One region of the Luteitalea sp. TBR-22 genome, then DNA from elsewhere that is predicted to be linked to it. Evidence: riboswitches for the same ligand, from Rfam matches in the RefSeq annotation. Region 1 holds a riboswitch; the other holds the start of a gene.
The links. A riboswitch is a leader RNA that binds a small molecule or an ion and turns the genes downstream of it on or off. The one in region 1 is predicted to bind S-adenosylmethionine.
Positions count from the first base shown of each region.

Region 2: it holds a riboswitch for S-adenosylmethionine, as region 1 does, so the genes downstream of both, TBR22_RS17445 (hypothetical protein) here and TBR22_RS25965 (hypothetical protein) in region 1, are expected to answer to the same signal.

Region 1 is NZ_AP024452.1:6,302,185-6,309,347, reverse strand. It holds gene TBR22_RS25990 (UPF0182 family protein) at 1-506, opposite strand, end outside; gene TBR22_RS25985 (GNAT family N-acetyltransferase) at 519-1,085, opposite strand; gene TBR22_RS25980 (sugar phosphate isomerase/epimerase) at 1,210-2,124, opposite strand; gene TBR22_RS25975 (porin) at 2,233-3,390, shown strand; gene TBR22_RS25970 (hypothetical protein) at 3,523-4,014, shown strand; SAM-I-IV-variant riboswitch at 4,198-4,324, shown strand; gene TBR22_RS25965 (hypothetical protein) at 4,378-4,614, shown strand; gene TBR22_RS25960 (hypothetical protein) at 4,635-6,059, shown strand; gene TBR22_RS25955 (hypothetical protein) at 5,966-6,568, opposite strand; gene TBR22_RS25950 (DEAD/DEAH box helicase) at 6,681-7,163, shown strand, end outside.
Region 2 is NZ_AP024452.1:4,138,675-4,145,837, forward strand. It holds gene TBR22_RS17425 (sugar phosphate isomerase/epimerase) at 1-244, opposite strand, end outside; gene ilvA (threonine ammonia-lyase, biosynthetic) at 308-1,825, opposite strand; gene TBR22_RS17435 (HAD family hydrolase) at 2,115-2,741, opposite strand; gene metK (methionine adenosyltransferase) at 2,889-4,001, opposite strand; gene TBR22_RS17445 (hypothetical protein) at 4,127-4,414, opposite strand; SAM-I-IV-variant riboswitch at 4,471-4,604, opposite strand; gene dut (dUTP diphosphatase) at 4,666-5,091, shown strand; gene TBR22_RS17455 (efflux RND transporter permease subunit) at 5,189-7,163, opposite strand, start outside.

The DNA.
Region 1 (7,163 bases):
AGCAGCGCGATCAGGAAGAACAGCTGCTGCGCCAGCGACAGGAACGGCCACTGGAACAGGTAGAACGACACGTCGCGCCCGAGCACCGGGTCCACCTGTCCGAACGGCACGGCCTGCCGGTACGCCAGGTAGCTGCTCCAGCCCGTCGACGCGTAGCCGGCCATCAGCAGCGCCAGCAGCCCCGACACGAGCCACACCACCGGGCGCAGCCGCCGTGGTTGCAGCGAGATGGTGCGCGGCCCCTCGGGCGTGACGACGACGATGTTGCGGAGCGGGACGGCGCTGAGCGCGACGAAGAGGTTGAAGGCGAGGAAGGCGCCGGCGACCAGGAACACGACGCTGCCCATCGCCGAGCGCGCGGTGATCGACTTGAGGTAGACCCCGGTGTAGCCCACCTCCTCGAACCACAGCCAGTCGGTGTAGAACTCCGCGAACGACGGGATCGCCATCAGCAGGATCAGGCCGAGGGCGATCAGGGGAGCGCGGGGGATGTCTCGAAGGGCCATGAGGCGACCCGCTCATTGTAGGGCGAGTGCGCCGGCCTCTTGCCGGCCGATCCGCCAGATGTCGTGCACGAGGCCGTTGTGCAGCACGGCCCCCTCCCGGTGCATCGCCAGGCGCCGGGCGACCCGCTGCGACGGGGCATTCTCGGGACGGATCAGCGCCACGATCTCGCGGGCATCGGTGGCGCCGAAGCCGAGCCGCAGGCTCGCCGCGGCCGCCTCGGTGGCATAGCCGCGACCCCAGGCGTGCCGCGCGAAGTGGTACCCCAGCTCGAGGTGCGTGCGGCCGCCGAAGTCGCGCACCAGCACGCCGCAGTCGCCGAGGAACTCGGGATCGCCACCACGGGCGTCCTCGCGCAGCACGGCCAGCAGCCCGGTGCCGTGCAGGGCATAGCGGTCGATCGTCCGCCGGAGCCACTGCTGCGATTCGTCGAGCGTCATGACGCGCGGGAAGAAGCGCATCACGATCGGGTCGGCCAGCATCGCCGCCAGGGCCGGCAGGTGCGAGGCGTCGAGCCTGGTCAGGAGCAGCCGCTCGGTCCGGATCGGCAGGGCGTCGAGCAGGTGGAGCGGTGCAGCCATGCGGTCCCTGAAGGTAGGTAGGGCGCGGTCTCCGACCGCGCCGTTTGTCCGTCAGCTCAACTGACGGCGCGGTGGGACACCGCGCCCTACCTGCGCGCAGTGGGGCACCGCGCCCTCCCTGTGTCTACCTGGGCCCCGCGGCCAGCGACTTGAGGTACGCCAGCCCGGCCGGCACGTTCTTCTCCGGCTCGTGCGACTCCTCCTCGATGATGTGCCACTGCACGCTGGTGTTGCGGGCCGCCTCGACGACGCCCTTGACGTTCACCTCGCCGGTGCCGAGCGCGACGCTGGTGTCGTCGGGCGCGTGGCCGGTGAAGTCCTTCTTGGTGCCCGGCTTCATGTCCTTCATGTGCGTGAGCACGAACCGGTCGGGGTGCGCCTTGAGCAGGGCCACCGGGTCGGCGCTGCCATGGTGGGCCCAGAAGATGTCGAGCTCGAACTTCACGGCCTTGGGATCGGTCTGCGCCAGCACCATGTCGAACAGCGTCCGGTTGGCCGTGCCAGGCGCGAACTCGAACCCGTGCGGGTGATAGAAGAACTGCATGCCGGCGGCGGCGACGTTCTTGCCGGCCGCGTTGAAGGCCGCAATCGCCGCCTTGGCGTCGGCTTCGTCGAAGGTCCCTTCATGAGGGAACCACGCGTTGCCCACGTACTTCAGCCCGAAGAACTTCGCGTCGTCGAGCAGCTTGGCCGAGGCGGCAGGGTCGGCCAGTGCCTTGATGTCGGTGTGCATCGAAATCGGCGTGAGGCCGGCCTTCTGGAGTTCAGTCTTGAACTGCTCGCGCGTCAGGCCGTAGGTGCCGGCGAGCTCGACGTGCGTGAAGCCCATGCCCTTGACCTTGGCCAGCGTCGCGGGCACGCCGTTGGTCTTGAAGCTTTCGCGGAAGCTGTAGAGCTGAAGCGCGATGGGGTTCTTGTACGGGCCCCCTTGCGCGAGCGCGGCGCCGGCGGCCGACAGGGACGCCTCGGGGGCCACCGATCCGGCGACCACCAGCGCGGCGGCGGCCGACGCGGCGAGCAGGGTGTGGAACAGACGCATGGACGACTCCTTGGGAAAGTTGCGACGAGTATTGGCGAGTATAGAGGCACCGCACGCGCACAGGTAGGGCGGCGTGTCCCACGCCCTACCTCTGTATCCTGAAGGCCCTTGCGGCTCCCGTGTCTGCTCCTCGCACTGCTCGCCTGCGGCTCGGTTGCCGGGGCACAGCCGGTCACGTACGGCGACGGCGGGCTGCGGCTCTCCACGCCGGATGGCCGCACCGACGCCACGGTCGGCTTCCGCAACCAGGTCCGGTTCACCACGCCGTTCGCCATCGTGCCGGCGACGCCGGAGCAGGTGACCACGGTGCGCACCGACGACTTCCGGCTGTTCCGATCGCGGCTGCGCGTCAACGGCCAGCTGTTCTCGCCGGCGCTGCGCTACCAGTTCCAGGCCGATTTCGTCGAGGAGCGGGTCCGCGACCTGAGCGTCACGTGGCAGGTGCGGTCCTGGCTGCGGGCTCGTGCGGGGCGCTGGAAGGCCGAGATGAACCGCGAGCGCATGACCTCGTCGTCGGCGCAGCAGCTCGTCGATCGATCGATCCTCGACCGTTGGTTCACGCTCGGCCGCCAGCAGGGCGTACAGGTGTCGGGCCGGCTGGGCGCGAAACGGCCCTGGGGCGGCACCTGGTATGCGAGCGCGCTGCGTGGCGTCGATGCCCGCGGCGGGGCGGCCCTGCCGGTGTGGCTCGCCCGGTACGAGTGGCCGTACGCAGGACGCGAGGTCGATCTCGAGCAGGGCGACGTGGGCCGATCGCCCGACCTGCGCGTGGCGATCGGCGGCACCGCGGCCCGCACCGAGAGTGCCTACGCGTTCTATGCAGGTTCGGGCGTCGGCGTGTCGCTGCCGGTGCTCCCGCCAGGACCCGGCGATCGATTCCGCACCCGACAGTACGCGCTCGATGGCGTGGTCAGGTGGCGAGGCCTGTCGCTGCAGGGCGAACTGCACCGCAAGGTGGTGACGCGCACCGTGTCGGGCGACACGCGCGTGCTTGTCGGCGGATACGGGCAGGGCGGCGTGATGGCCTCGACGATCTGGGCGCGGCTGCCGCGACCGCTGGAGTTCGCGACGCGCGTCGCGATCGTCGATCCGGACGCGGCCCTCGACGCCGATCACCAGGAGGAGCGCCTCATGGGCGCCAACTGGTTCCTGCGCGGGCATCGCGTGAAGATCAGCGCCGACGTGGGTCGACTCCGCTTCACGACGCCGACCGGTTCGCGCGACACCGCGCTTCGCACGCGCGTGCAATGGGAGATGACGTTCTGATTTTCGCGTTGCAGCATCGGCGAAAGGGTTTATCCTTCAGCGCAGTTCCTACAGATCTCCTTCCGCGGGACCGACACTGCGAGCAAGGACCGATTAGCCCGTATCGACGGGCGCATGTGCATGGGAGGCACGATGAGCGACGTGAACGAGACGATCGACGCCGGGACGACGCCGGCCCCCGAGGCGACGCCGGCCCCCGAGGCCGCGCCCGCCGCCCCGGTCGCGGCTGCTGCCCCGAAGGGCCGCAAGAAGTCCGCGCGCAAGTCGGCGAAGAAGGCCGGCGTCAAGAAGGCGGCAAGGAAGGCCGCCCCGAAGAAGGCCGCCAAGAAGGCTGCCGCGAAGAAGTCGAGTCGCGCCGGCAAGGCCGCCAGGAAGTCCGCCAGCAAGGCCGCGAAGAAGTCCTCCCGGAAGGCTGCGAAGAAGGCGCCCGCCAGGAAGGCCGTCAAGGCGACGCGCAAGGCCGCCAAGGCCCGTTCGACGAAGAAGGCCGCGCCGAAGGCTGCCGCGAAGAAGTCGGCAGGGAAGAAGACGGCGTCGAGGGCCGCGGCCCGCAAGACGTCGTCCAGGAAGGCCACCGCGGGCCGCAAGGCCGCGCGCAAGGGCAAGGCGACCAAGCGCCGCTAGCGCGCGCCACGTCGACGTGGGTCCGTGCCGCCGCTCCCGGCGCGCGGACCCACTGTCCCTTCCTCCCTCCCCCTTTCCGCGATCCGCGATCCGCGTTCCCCATCCGCGCGCCGTCCTCCGTCATAGCGCGCCGCATGACACCCGAATCGCTTGGCACGTCGCCCGACGGGTGGCACCATCCTCCTCGTACATCCGGAGTGGCGCGGTGACGCGCCCGGCAACCCCGGCAGACACGCCAGGGTGCCCCGATGCCCGCACGACAGGCATCGATGTGGCGACAGCAGGAGCTGTCGCAAGAACGTGTTCCGTGCCTCACCGGCATGACGCGCCTCCGGACAGGTCGTTGTTCACGAGGAGTCCGTCATGTGCCTTGATCCCCGCCCGGAACGCACCCCCCGCTTTGCTCGCGCCAGCCGTCGCCCGCTCCAGTCACACTCGCCGTTGCACGCTGCCGTGCCGCGACTCGCGCACGCGACGCTGCCGGTGACGGTGGCCGCGCCGATCGTGCGACCGCCCGCGCTGTGGGCCCTCGACACCCTGGCTGGCGATGACGATCTCGTGGCGCGCGGCTGGGTGGTCCTGAGCAGGACTGGACAGTAGAAGCCGACAGAAAGCTCTGCTTGCGCAAGCGCGCCGCGCTGGGTCACCCTGCCTCGGTGCGGCAGTTGTCGCGACCCTGGCTCGTCGTCGGTGCGGTGGGACTCAGCCTCACGCTTCAGCTGTCGGACGGCTTCTACCATCCGCCGGCGCTGGCGTGGCTGGGGCTCGCGCTCGTGGCGACGCTGCTGGGCGTGTCGGGGATCACCTGGCCGTGGAGCACCGACGACGAACTTGACGGGGCGGTGACGAGCGCCCTGCTCACGGTGGGCGTGCTGGTCAGCGCTGTCGCGCTGGTGAGCGCGCCGCTGGCGCGCTACATGGCCGACCCCCGGCCGTGGGCGCACCCGACACTGCTCATCGCGGTGGCCGTCGCCCTGGTGACGGCGCTGACCGTGCGCGCCACGCACGGGCGCGCCGCGCGCCGTCTGGCTGCCGCGGTGCTGATGGCTGTCGGCTTGTGGGTCGGCGCCTGGACCGTTCGCGAATCGCCAGAACCGCACATCGACGTCATCCCGGTGCACCAGGACGCGTTTGCCGCAGTGGCGCGCGGACACAGCCCGTACGGCATCACCTTCGCCAACATCTACGACGAGAAGTCGCCCTTCTACGCCAGGGAGATGCGCGACGGGCAGCGCGTGCTCTTCGGGTTTCCGTACCCGCCGCTGAGCCTGGCGCTCGCCTGGCCGGGATACGCCGTGCTCGGCGACCTGCGCTACAGCGAGGTGCTGGCGATGGCAATCACGCTCGCCCTGATCGTGAGCCTCGGCACCGAGCCGGCGCTGCTCGCCGCGGCCGCGCTCCTGCTCGCGCCCCGCCTCGTGTTCCACCTCGAGCAGGGCTGGACCGAGCCGTTCCCGATCGTGCTGCTCGCGCTCACGGTGGTCACCGCGCGTCGCTGGCCGAGCAGGGCATGGCTGCCGCTCGGGTTGCTCGTCGCCTCCAAGCAGCACATGGTGCTCGCCCTGGCGTTCGCGCCGTTTCTTGTCGATCGATCCGCGCCGGCGACGACGACGGCCTCTCCGTGGCGTTTCATGGCGAAGGCCGTGCTCGTGGCCGCCGCGGTGACGCTGCCGCTCGCGCTGCTCGACGTCGACGCCTTCATCAGGTCGGCAGTGCTGCTGCAATTGCGCGAGCCCTTCAGGCTCGACTCGCTCAGCTTCACGCGTCAGTTGCTGTTGTGGGGTGTGCCCCTCGACAAGCAGGGCGCTATGGCCGTGTCGCTCGGCGCGGGCCTGCTCGGCCTCGGCCTGTCGTGGTGGCGTGCTCCTCGCACCCCGGCCGGGTTCGCGGCCGCGCTCGGCACGACGTGCTTCCTCCTCACCGCCTTCGGCAAGAAGGCCTTCCTCAACTACTACTTCCTCGTCGTCGCGTGCCTGCTGATCGCCGTGGCCGCAGACGACGGAAGGAAGGGCAGGAGCGCCTCGGCGCCGATCCTTCCCCAGTAGTTCGCGTACAGGTCCTCGGCCTGCTCGCGCTCGATGTGCGGCAGTCCCTCGAGGATGGTCGTGCGGTGCGGTTCCGGCACGTCGTCGCCGCCGACGACGATGATGCCGAACAGCGGGTCGGTCTCGAGCCCCTGCGCCCTGGCGCGAGCCTGCGCCAGGGTGCGCAGCGCCTCGATCGCGCGTGACACGTGATGCCGCCGCGGGTCGGCCGCGGTGCCGGTGGGGAGGGCGCCATCGCGCGCGTCCTCGAAGGCGACCATCAGGGTGTCGGTCTCGATCACGCACGGCAACGTCATCGGGCCGTCCACAAGTTCCACCGTCCGCGTGTCCGGGCCGGACGTGATCGTGCCCGGGTTGCGCAGCGCGCCCCAGTGCACGCCCTCGAGTTGCTGATACACGCGTTGCAGCCAGCCGCCCGACGGGTCGGCGGTCATCACTCCCTGCAGGACGTCGGTGAGCGTCGCCATCGGCGGCAGCGTGACAGGCCGCGCCAGCCTCGTCAACAGCACGCGGAAGGTGCGTCGCGCGCGTGTGGGGCGCCTCTTGCCGGCCGGGTGCTGCCCATCGACGGTAGGCCTGCCGGCGCACCTCTGCCCTGCTGGACCCTGCTACGATCGACACGTGAGCTCAGATTCGTCAGACACCCCCACCGGGTTCGCCTCCCTTGGCCTCTCCGACGCGCTGGTCGCCGCAGTGACCGGCCTCGGCTACGAGGAACCCACCCCCATCCAGCGCGAAGCCATCCCCGTCCTGCTCGAGGGCCGCGACGTCCTCGGCATGGCCGGCACTGGCACCGGCAAGACCGCCGCCTTCGCCCTGCCGATGATCGAGATGCTCGCCCGCAAGGGTCCCAAGAGCCTCGCGCCGCGCGGGCTCGTGCTGGTGCCGACCCGTGAGCTCGCCATGCAGGTCGCCGAGGCGCTGCACAAGTACGCCCGCGGCACCACCATCGCCGTCGCGCCCCTCTACGGCGGCGCCCCCATGGACGTCCAGATCCGTGCCCTCAAGCGCGGCGTCTCCATCGTCGTCGCGACGCCGGGCCGGGCCCTCGACCACCTGCGTCGCCACACGCTCGACCTGCGTGCGCTGAAGATCGCCGTGCTC
Region 2 (7,163 bases), 2.2 Mb from region 1:
CGTCGATCGTGTTGACCTCCATGCCCTCGAAGCCGACCTCGCGCGCCAGCGCGAAGCGTTCGGCATACGGCAGGTCCTTGGGGAGCATGCCGATGAGGACGGCCTTCTTCGGCGAACCGCCGGGAGCGGCCAGCGCCGTGGACGGGGCCACGCCGGCAGAGGGGGCCAGGACCGAGGCAGCCGCGGCAGCGGCAGGCGCGGCGGCGGCCTGCTTCAGGAACGAACGACGGGAGGAGTGGGACATGCGCGGATGATGTGCCACGGTGACACGGAGGTCAAGGACCGCCTGCCGGTCCCCGGGCCCCCGTCAGGCGAGGAACCGTTCGTATGCGTCTTCCCCGGTGTCCTCGAACGACCGGTAGCCCAGCGCCTCCAGGAAGCCGTCGAAGGCCGCGTCTTCCTCCGGCGGCACCTCGAAGCCGGCCAGCACGCGACCGATGTCGGCCCCGTGGTTGCGATAGTGGAACAGGCTGATGTTCCAGCGGCCGCCGAGCGTGTCGAGGAACTGCAGCAGGGCGCCCGGGCGCTCGGGGAACTCGAAGCGGCACACGCGCTCGCGTGTCACGTCGCGTGACCGTCCGCCGACCATGTAGCGCACGTGGAGCTTGGCCAGCTCGCTCTGCGTGAGGTCGGCGACGCGATACCCGCCCTCCCGCAACCGCACCAGCACGTCGTCGGCGTCGGCCCGCGACCGGGTCCCCACCCCGACGAAGATGTGCGCCTCGGCCCGCGTGCTCAGGCGGTAGTTGAACTCCGTGATGACGCGGGGCCCGAGGATCGTGCAGAACTCGCGGAAGGCCCCCTTGCGCTCCGGGATCGTGACCGCGAACAGCGCCTCGCGCTGCTCGCCGAGTTCGGCGCGCTCGGCGACGAACCGCAGGCGATCGAAGTTCATGTTGGCGCCGCTCAGCACGGCGACGAGCGCGCCGGGCGGGAGGTCGGGTTGCGCCGCGGCCCACGCCTTCAGGCCGGCGACCGCCAGGGCGCCGGCCGGCTCCATGATCGTCCGCGTGTCGTCGAAGACGTCCTTGATGGCCGCGCAGATCGCGTCGTTGTCGACCAGCACGATCTCGTCGACGGTCTGCGTCGCGATCGCGAACGTGTGCTCCCCCACCTCGCGGACGGCCACGCCGTCGGCAAACAGCCCGACGCGCTCGAGCACGACGCGGTGGCCGGCCGCCAGCGAGCGCGCCATCGCATCGGCATCGACCGGCTCGACACCGATGATCCGCACCGCGGGCAGCACCGCCTTGACGTAGGCGGCGATGCCGGCCAGCAGCCCGCCGCCGCCCACCGGGATGAAGATCCCCGCCAGCTCGCCGGGACGCTGCCGCACGATCTCGTCGCCGACCGTTCCCTGCCCGGCGATGACCAGCGGGTCGTCGAAGGGGTGGATGAACGTCGCGCCCGTGCGCGACGCCTCCTCGCAGGCGAACGCGTAGGCATCCGCGTACGTGTCTCCGGCCAGCACCACTTCCGCGCCACGGTTGCGCACCGCGTCCACCTTGATGTCGGGCGTCGTCTGCGGCATCACGATCGTCGCGCGCATGCCGAGGTGCTGGGCCGACAGCGCCACGCCCTGCGCGTGGTTGCCGGCGCTGGCCGCGATCACGCCGCGGCCGCGCTCCTCGGCGGTGAGCCTCGCCATGCGGTTGTAGGCGCCGCGGATCTTGAAGCTGAAGACCGGCTGCAGGTCCTCGCGCTTGAGCAGCACCGACGTGCCCAGTCGCGCCGACAGCCGCGGCGCGGGGTCGAGCGGGGTCTCCCGGGCCACGTCGTAGACCCGGCTGGTGAGGATGTCGCGCAGGAGCGAGTCGAACGGCACGTCAGGCAGCACTATACCGGGAGTCGGGAGTCGGGAGTCGGGAGGCGGGAGCCGGGAGTTGGGAGTCGGGAGGCGGGAGGCGGGAGGCGGGAGTCGGGAATCGGGAATCGGGAAGCGGGAGTCGGGAGTCGGGAGTCGGGAATCGGGACGCGCGCCGGGTATCTGGTACCGGGCACCGGGCAGGGGGCACCGGGCACCGGCAAGGTCAAAGAACAAAGTACCCAGGATTGGGGCAGAAGGCAGAAGGGTCCCGGGACCTCGACCCGGGAACGAGCGCAGCCCCCGAGCCTCAGCCCAGGAGCAGTGCGCGGAGATCCTCGACGGTGGTGACCAGCGCGTCGGGTTCGGCAGCGCGGAGGTGGCCTTCCTCTCCGACGCCCCACGTGACGGCGCACGTGCGCAGGCCGGCAGCGCGACCGGCGGCGACGTCGCTCGGGGCATCGCCGACCATCCACGCACCGGGGCGGCCCACGCCCTTCAGCGCGTGGTGGATGACGTCGGGAGCGGGCTTGTGCGGGAAGTCGTCGGTGCCCTGCACGTGATCGAGCGCGTCGGCGATGCCGAGACGCTCGACGACGGTCCGCGCCATCCAGGAAGTCTTGGTGGTGGCCACCGCGAGCGCGTGCCCGCTGGCGCGCAGTTCCGAGAGCAGCGGCACGATGCCCGGGAACGGGCGCGTGCGGTCCGCGCAGCGCTGCGAGTAGTCGCGCCGGTACTCGGCCACCAGGTCGTCGAGGACGTCGGCCGGGGCCCAGGGCGCGTACATCTCGCGCAGCGGCTTGCCGATGAGCAGGCGCACCGCGTCGGGCGGCGGCGGTTCGGCGCCGATCACGTGGAAGCTGCGGCGGAAGGCAGCCGTGATGTCGTCGAGCGAATCCACGAGCGTCCCGTCGAGGTCGAACACGATGGCGGTCACCCTTGAATTGTACGGGCTGATGGCGCGTGGCTGACGGCGTCCCATGAGCCTTGAGCCTGAAGCCGTGCGCCTTCCCCAGGACGACAAACGGCCGCTCCCCTGTGCCGAGGAGCGGCCGTGGACGTCACGCGCGAGGTGCGGCGACGCCTATGCTTCCCAGGGCAGCCCCGGGCGGCCGAAGTGGCCGTAGTTGGTCGTCTGGCGGTAGATCGGGCGCAGCAGGTCCAGGGTCCTGATGATGCCGGCCGGACGCATGTCGAACGTCTTGCGCACGAAGTCCTCGGCGGCCTGGTTGTCGCCGGTGCCGAACGTGTCGACCAGGAGCGAGGTCGGCTCGGCGACGCCGATGGCGTAGGAGAACTGCACCTCGCAGCGCTGCGCCAGACCGGCCTTGACGACCTCGCGGGCCACGTAGCGGCCGAAGTACGCCGCGCTGCGGTCCACCTTGGAGGGGTCCTTGCCGGAGAACGCGCCGCCGCCGTGGCGCGCCGCGCCGCCGTACGAGTCGACGATGATCTTGCGGCCCGTCACGCCGGCATCGGCCGATGGCCCGCCGTGCGCGAAGCTCCCGGACGGGTTGACGAGGAAGAGGTCGGCCTTCGGGCACCACTCGCCGAGGACGCGCGGGGCGAGATCCTCGATCACGTAGGCCCGGATCTCGGCCTGGTCCTTGCCCTCGGTGTGCTGCGTGGACACCACCACGCGCTCGATCGCCACCGGCTTGCCGTTCTCGTAGCGCACCGACACCTGGCTCTTGGCGTCGGGACGGAGGAACGCGTACGCGCCGGCCTTGCGACGGTCGTCGGCCAGGCCCTTGGTGAGCCGGTGCGAGAGCAGCAGCGGCAGCGGCATCAGCTCGGGGCTCTCGTTGGTGGCGTAGCCGAACATCAGGCCCTGATCGCCGGCGCCCTGCTCCTCGGCCTTCGCCTTGTCGACGACGCTGGCGTTGATCTCCTTGGACTGCGCGGTGATCTTCTCGATCACGGTGACGCCGTCGGCGTTGAACACCTCGCTCGGCCAGTCGTAGCCGATCTCGCGGATGGCCTGCCGGGCGATCTTCGTGTAGTCGAGGCCCGTGGCGCCGGTCGTGATTTCGCCGGCGAGCACGACGAGGTCTTCCTTGACGAGCGTCTCGCACGCCACCTTGGACGTGGGGTCTTGCGCGAGACAGGCATCGAGGACCGAGTCGGAGACGTAGTCGGCGACCTTGTCCGGGTGGCCCTCGGACACCGACTCCGAGGTGAGAACGAAACGGGACATGCGGGGCTAATCCTTCAGGTGCTGCGAAAGTTGTGGGCCGGAGCTTCGCCGTGCCAGCCGTTCACGTTGTCCACCGACGCGCGCACGATCGGGCACGCGGGCGGCGGCGAGATGACGCGCCGGGCTCAGCTCACGCGGCGCAGCACGCCCTCGGAGCTCACGCTGGCCAGGATCTCGTCCCGGCGCACGCGCGCCTCGGTCAAGTCGTCCGTCTTGAGCGAGTGACGAATCCGCTCCTGACGCCAGCCGTCAATGATAACCGTATACGCGATCCACCAGAACCGTCCGTTGCGCCAGAGGTGGTGGTTCTCCCCCAGGCGCTGGAAGCGACGGTCTTCCGGCGAGAGGGCGACCTGCAGCGACGGACGACGGAGCGCCGGCGTCGATTCGGTGTGGGTGGCGGAAGGGATCATGGTGTCTTCTCCTGAGTTACCAAGTGAAGACACCCGGAGGCTGCGGGTTGCCCCGCCGGACACTTTGTAGTTGTTCGTCTCGAACCGCATCGCCTCGGACGCCCTTGCGGGCCGCCCGGGCTGGCACCTTGGGATGTCCGCCCCAGGTTGCCGGGCCCGCGCCTGCTGCGGGCCGCTCCGGATGTCGAGGAAGACGATACCATCACATGTGGAGATACACAATCGTGGATTTAACGAATGATTCCATAACGGTGGGCGTCCGCCGGCTCGGGGACGTCCCCGAGCCCCGTTACCAGACCGTCGGCGCCGCCGCGATGGATCTGGCCGCCGCCACCGATATGACCGTCGGGCCGGGCCAACTCGCCCTGGTGCCCACCGGCCTGGTGTTCGCCGTGCCGCCCGGCCACTTCCTGGCCATCGTGGCGCGCAGTTCCCTGCCCAGGCGAGGCCTGATCGTCGCCAACGGCCTCGGCGTGCTCGACAGCGACTATCGCGGACCGGCCGACGAGGCGCGGGTGCTGGTCCTCAACTACACGCAGGCGCCGGTCGCCATCGCCAGGGGCGACCGCATCGCCCAGGCCTTCGTGCTGCGCGTGCCGCGCGTGGAGTTCGTGCCCCTCGTCCACGAGGCGGACGAGGGGTCGAGGGGGGGATTCGGGTCGACGGGAGAGAAATAGGCTCAGGGCTAGGGCTCAGGGCTCAGGGCTCAGAAAGCACACTGAACTGTTCTGGATGATCTCTGAGCCTTGAGCCTTGCGCCGTGAGCCGTCCTGCCTACGAGCCCGCCCGCGTCGCCGCCGGTTCCGGCAATTCGATGTGCTCGCTCGCCGGGCCATGGCTGCGCGCCTTGCTCGGGCGGCGGAACAGGCCGAACGCCCAGTCGCGGAAGCCGGCCATGATGTCGTAGATCGTCGGGATGACGAGCAGCGTGAGCACCGTCGACGTGATGACGCCGCCGATGACGGCGCGGCCGAGCGGGGCGCGGAAGTCCGCGCCTTCACCGTGGCCGATGGCGACCGGGATCATCCCGGCGACCAGCGCGAAACTGGTCATGAGGATCGGCCGCAACCGGACACGGCCGGCCTCGATCAGCGCTTCGCGTCGTTCCATCCCCTGCTCCATCGAGTACTTCGCGAAGTCGATCAGCAGGATGGCGTTCTTGGCCACGATGCCCATCAGCAGGATGACCCCGATCATGCTCATCAGGTTCAGCGTCGTGTTGGTGAACAGCATGGCGAGCATGACGCCGATCAGCGACAGCGGCAGCGACACCATGATCGCCAGCGGGTCGAGGAACGACCCGAACTGCAGCACGAGCACGAAGTACATCAGCAGGATGGCCAGCGCCAGCGCCGCGAGGATGCCGCCGAAGACTTCTGCCTGGTCGGCCGACTCGCCACCCGTCGAGAGTTCGTAGCCCGGCGGCAACGTGACCTTCTGGTTGACCCGCGCCGTGACGTCGCTGAGCACGGAGTTGAACGACCGCCCTTCCGTGTTCGCCTCGATCTTGATCACCCGATCCCGGTTCAGGTGATCGATGCGGGCCGGGCCGATGTTCTGCGTGAGCCGGGCCACCTGCCCCAGCGGGATCAGCACCGGCCCCTGCGGCCCCATCACGCCGATCGGCAGCTGGTTCAGGTCGCGGATGTTCTGCCGCGACTCCGGCGCGAGGCGCACGTAGACGTCGCGCGTCTCGCCGCTCGGATCGATCCAGTCGCCCGTGTCGATGCCGGCGAAGGCCGGGCGCAGGGCCTGCGCCACCTGCCCGACCGTGATGCCCATCGAGCCTGCCAGGCCGCGATCGATCAGCACGTCCACTTCGGGCTTGCGACCCTTGGTGGAGAGGCCGACGTCGACCGCGCCGGGCACCTGGCGCACCTCGTCGCGAATGCGCTCGGCCAGCACCGACAGCTGCTGCGCGTCGGGGCCGGTCAGCTGCAGCTGGATCTGCTTGAAGTTGCCGAAGAAGTTCGTGTTGATCCACGCCTCCACGCCACCGAGGTGCAGCAGCTTGGCGCGCAGGTCGGCCGCCACCTCCTCCTGGCGACGCGTCCGCTCGGCGCGCGGCGTCAGCTTGATGAACACGTTCCCCTCGTCGACCGACTCGGTCTGGCCACCGATGCTCGTGTAGGTGTAGGCGACCTCCGGCAGCGAGCGGGCGATGGTCGAGACCTCCTGCGTCTTCAGCCTCGTGTACTCGATGTTCGAGCCGGGCGGCGTGGTCACCACCACCTGGAACTCCGAGTTGTCCGAGACGGGCAGGAAGGCGCCGCCCACCAGGCCGAGCGCCGGCAGCGCCAGTGCGCCGACGAACGACGCGATGGTCAGCAGCACCATCGCGAGGCGGTGCCGCAGGGCCCAGCGGATCAGCCCCTTGTACCGGTCGGCCTGTCGGTCGAACCAGCGGTTGAACCGATCGAGCCCCCGCGAGATGAAGCTGCGCTGCTCGATCGGGATGTGCGGATCGGGCCAGTACGCCGACAGCATCGGGTCGAGCGAGAACGACACGAACAGCGACACCAGCACCGAGCAGGCGATGGTCAGCGCGAGCGGCGCGAACCACTGCTGCGCCAGGCCGCCCATGAAGGCGATCGGCACGAACACGACGACGATCGACAGCGTCGTGGCCGCCACCGCCAGCCCGATCTCCGACGTGCCTTCGCGGGCCGCCGTGTAGTGGTCCTTGCCCATCTCGACGTGGCGGACGATGTTCTCGCGCACGACGATCGCATCGTCGATCAGGATGCCG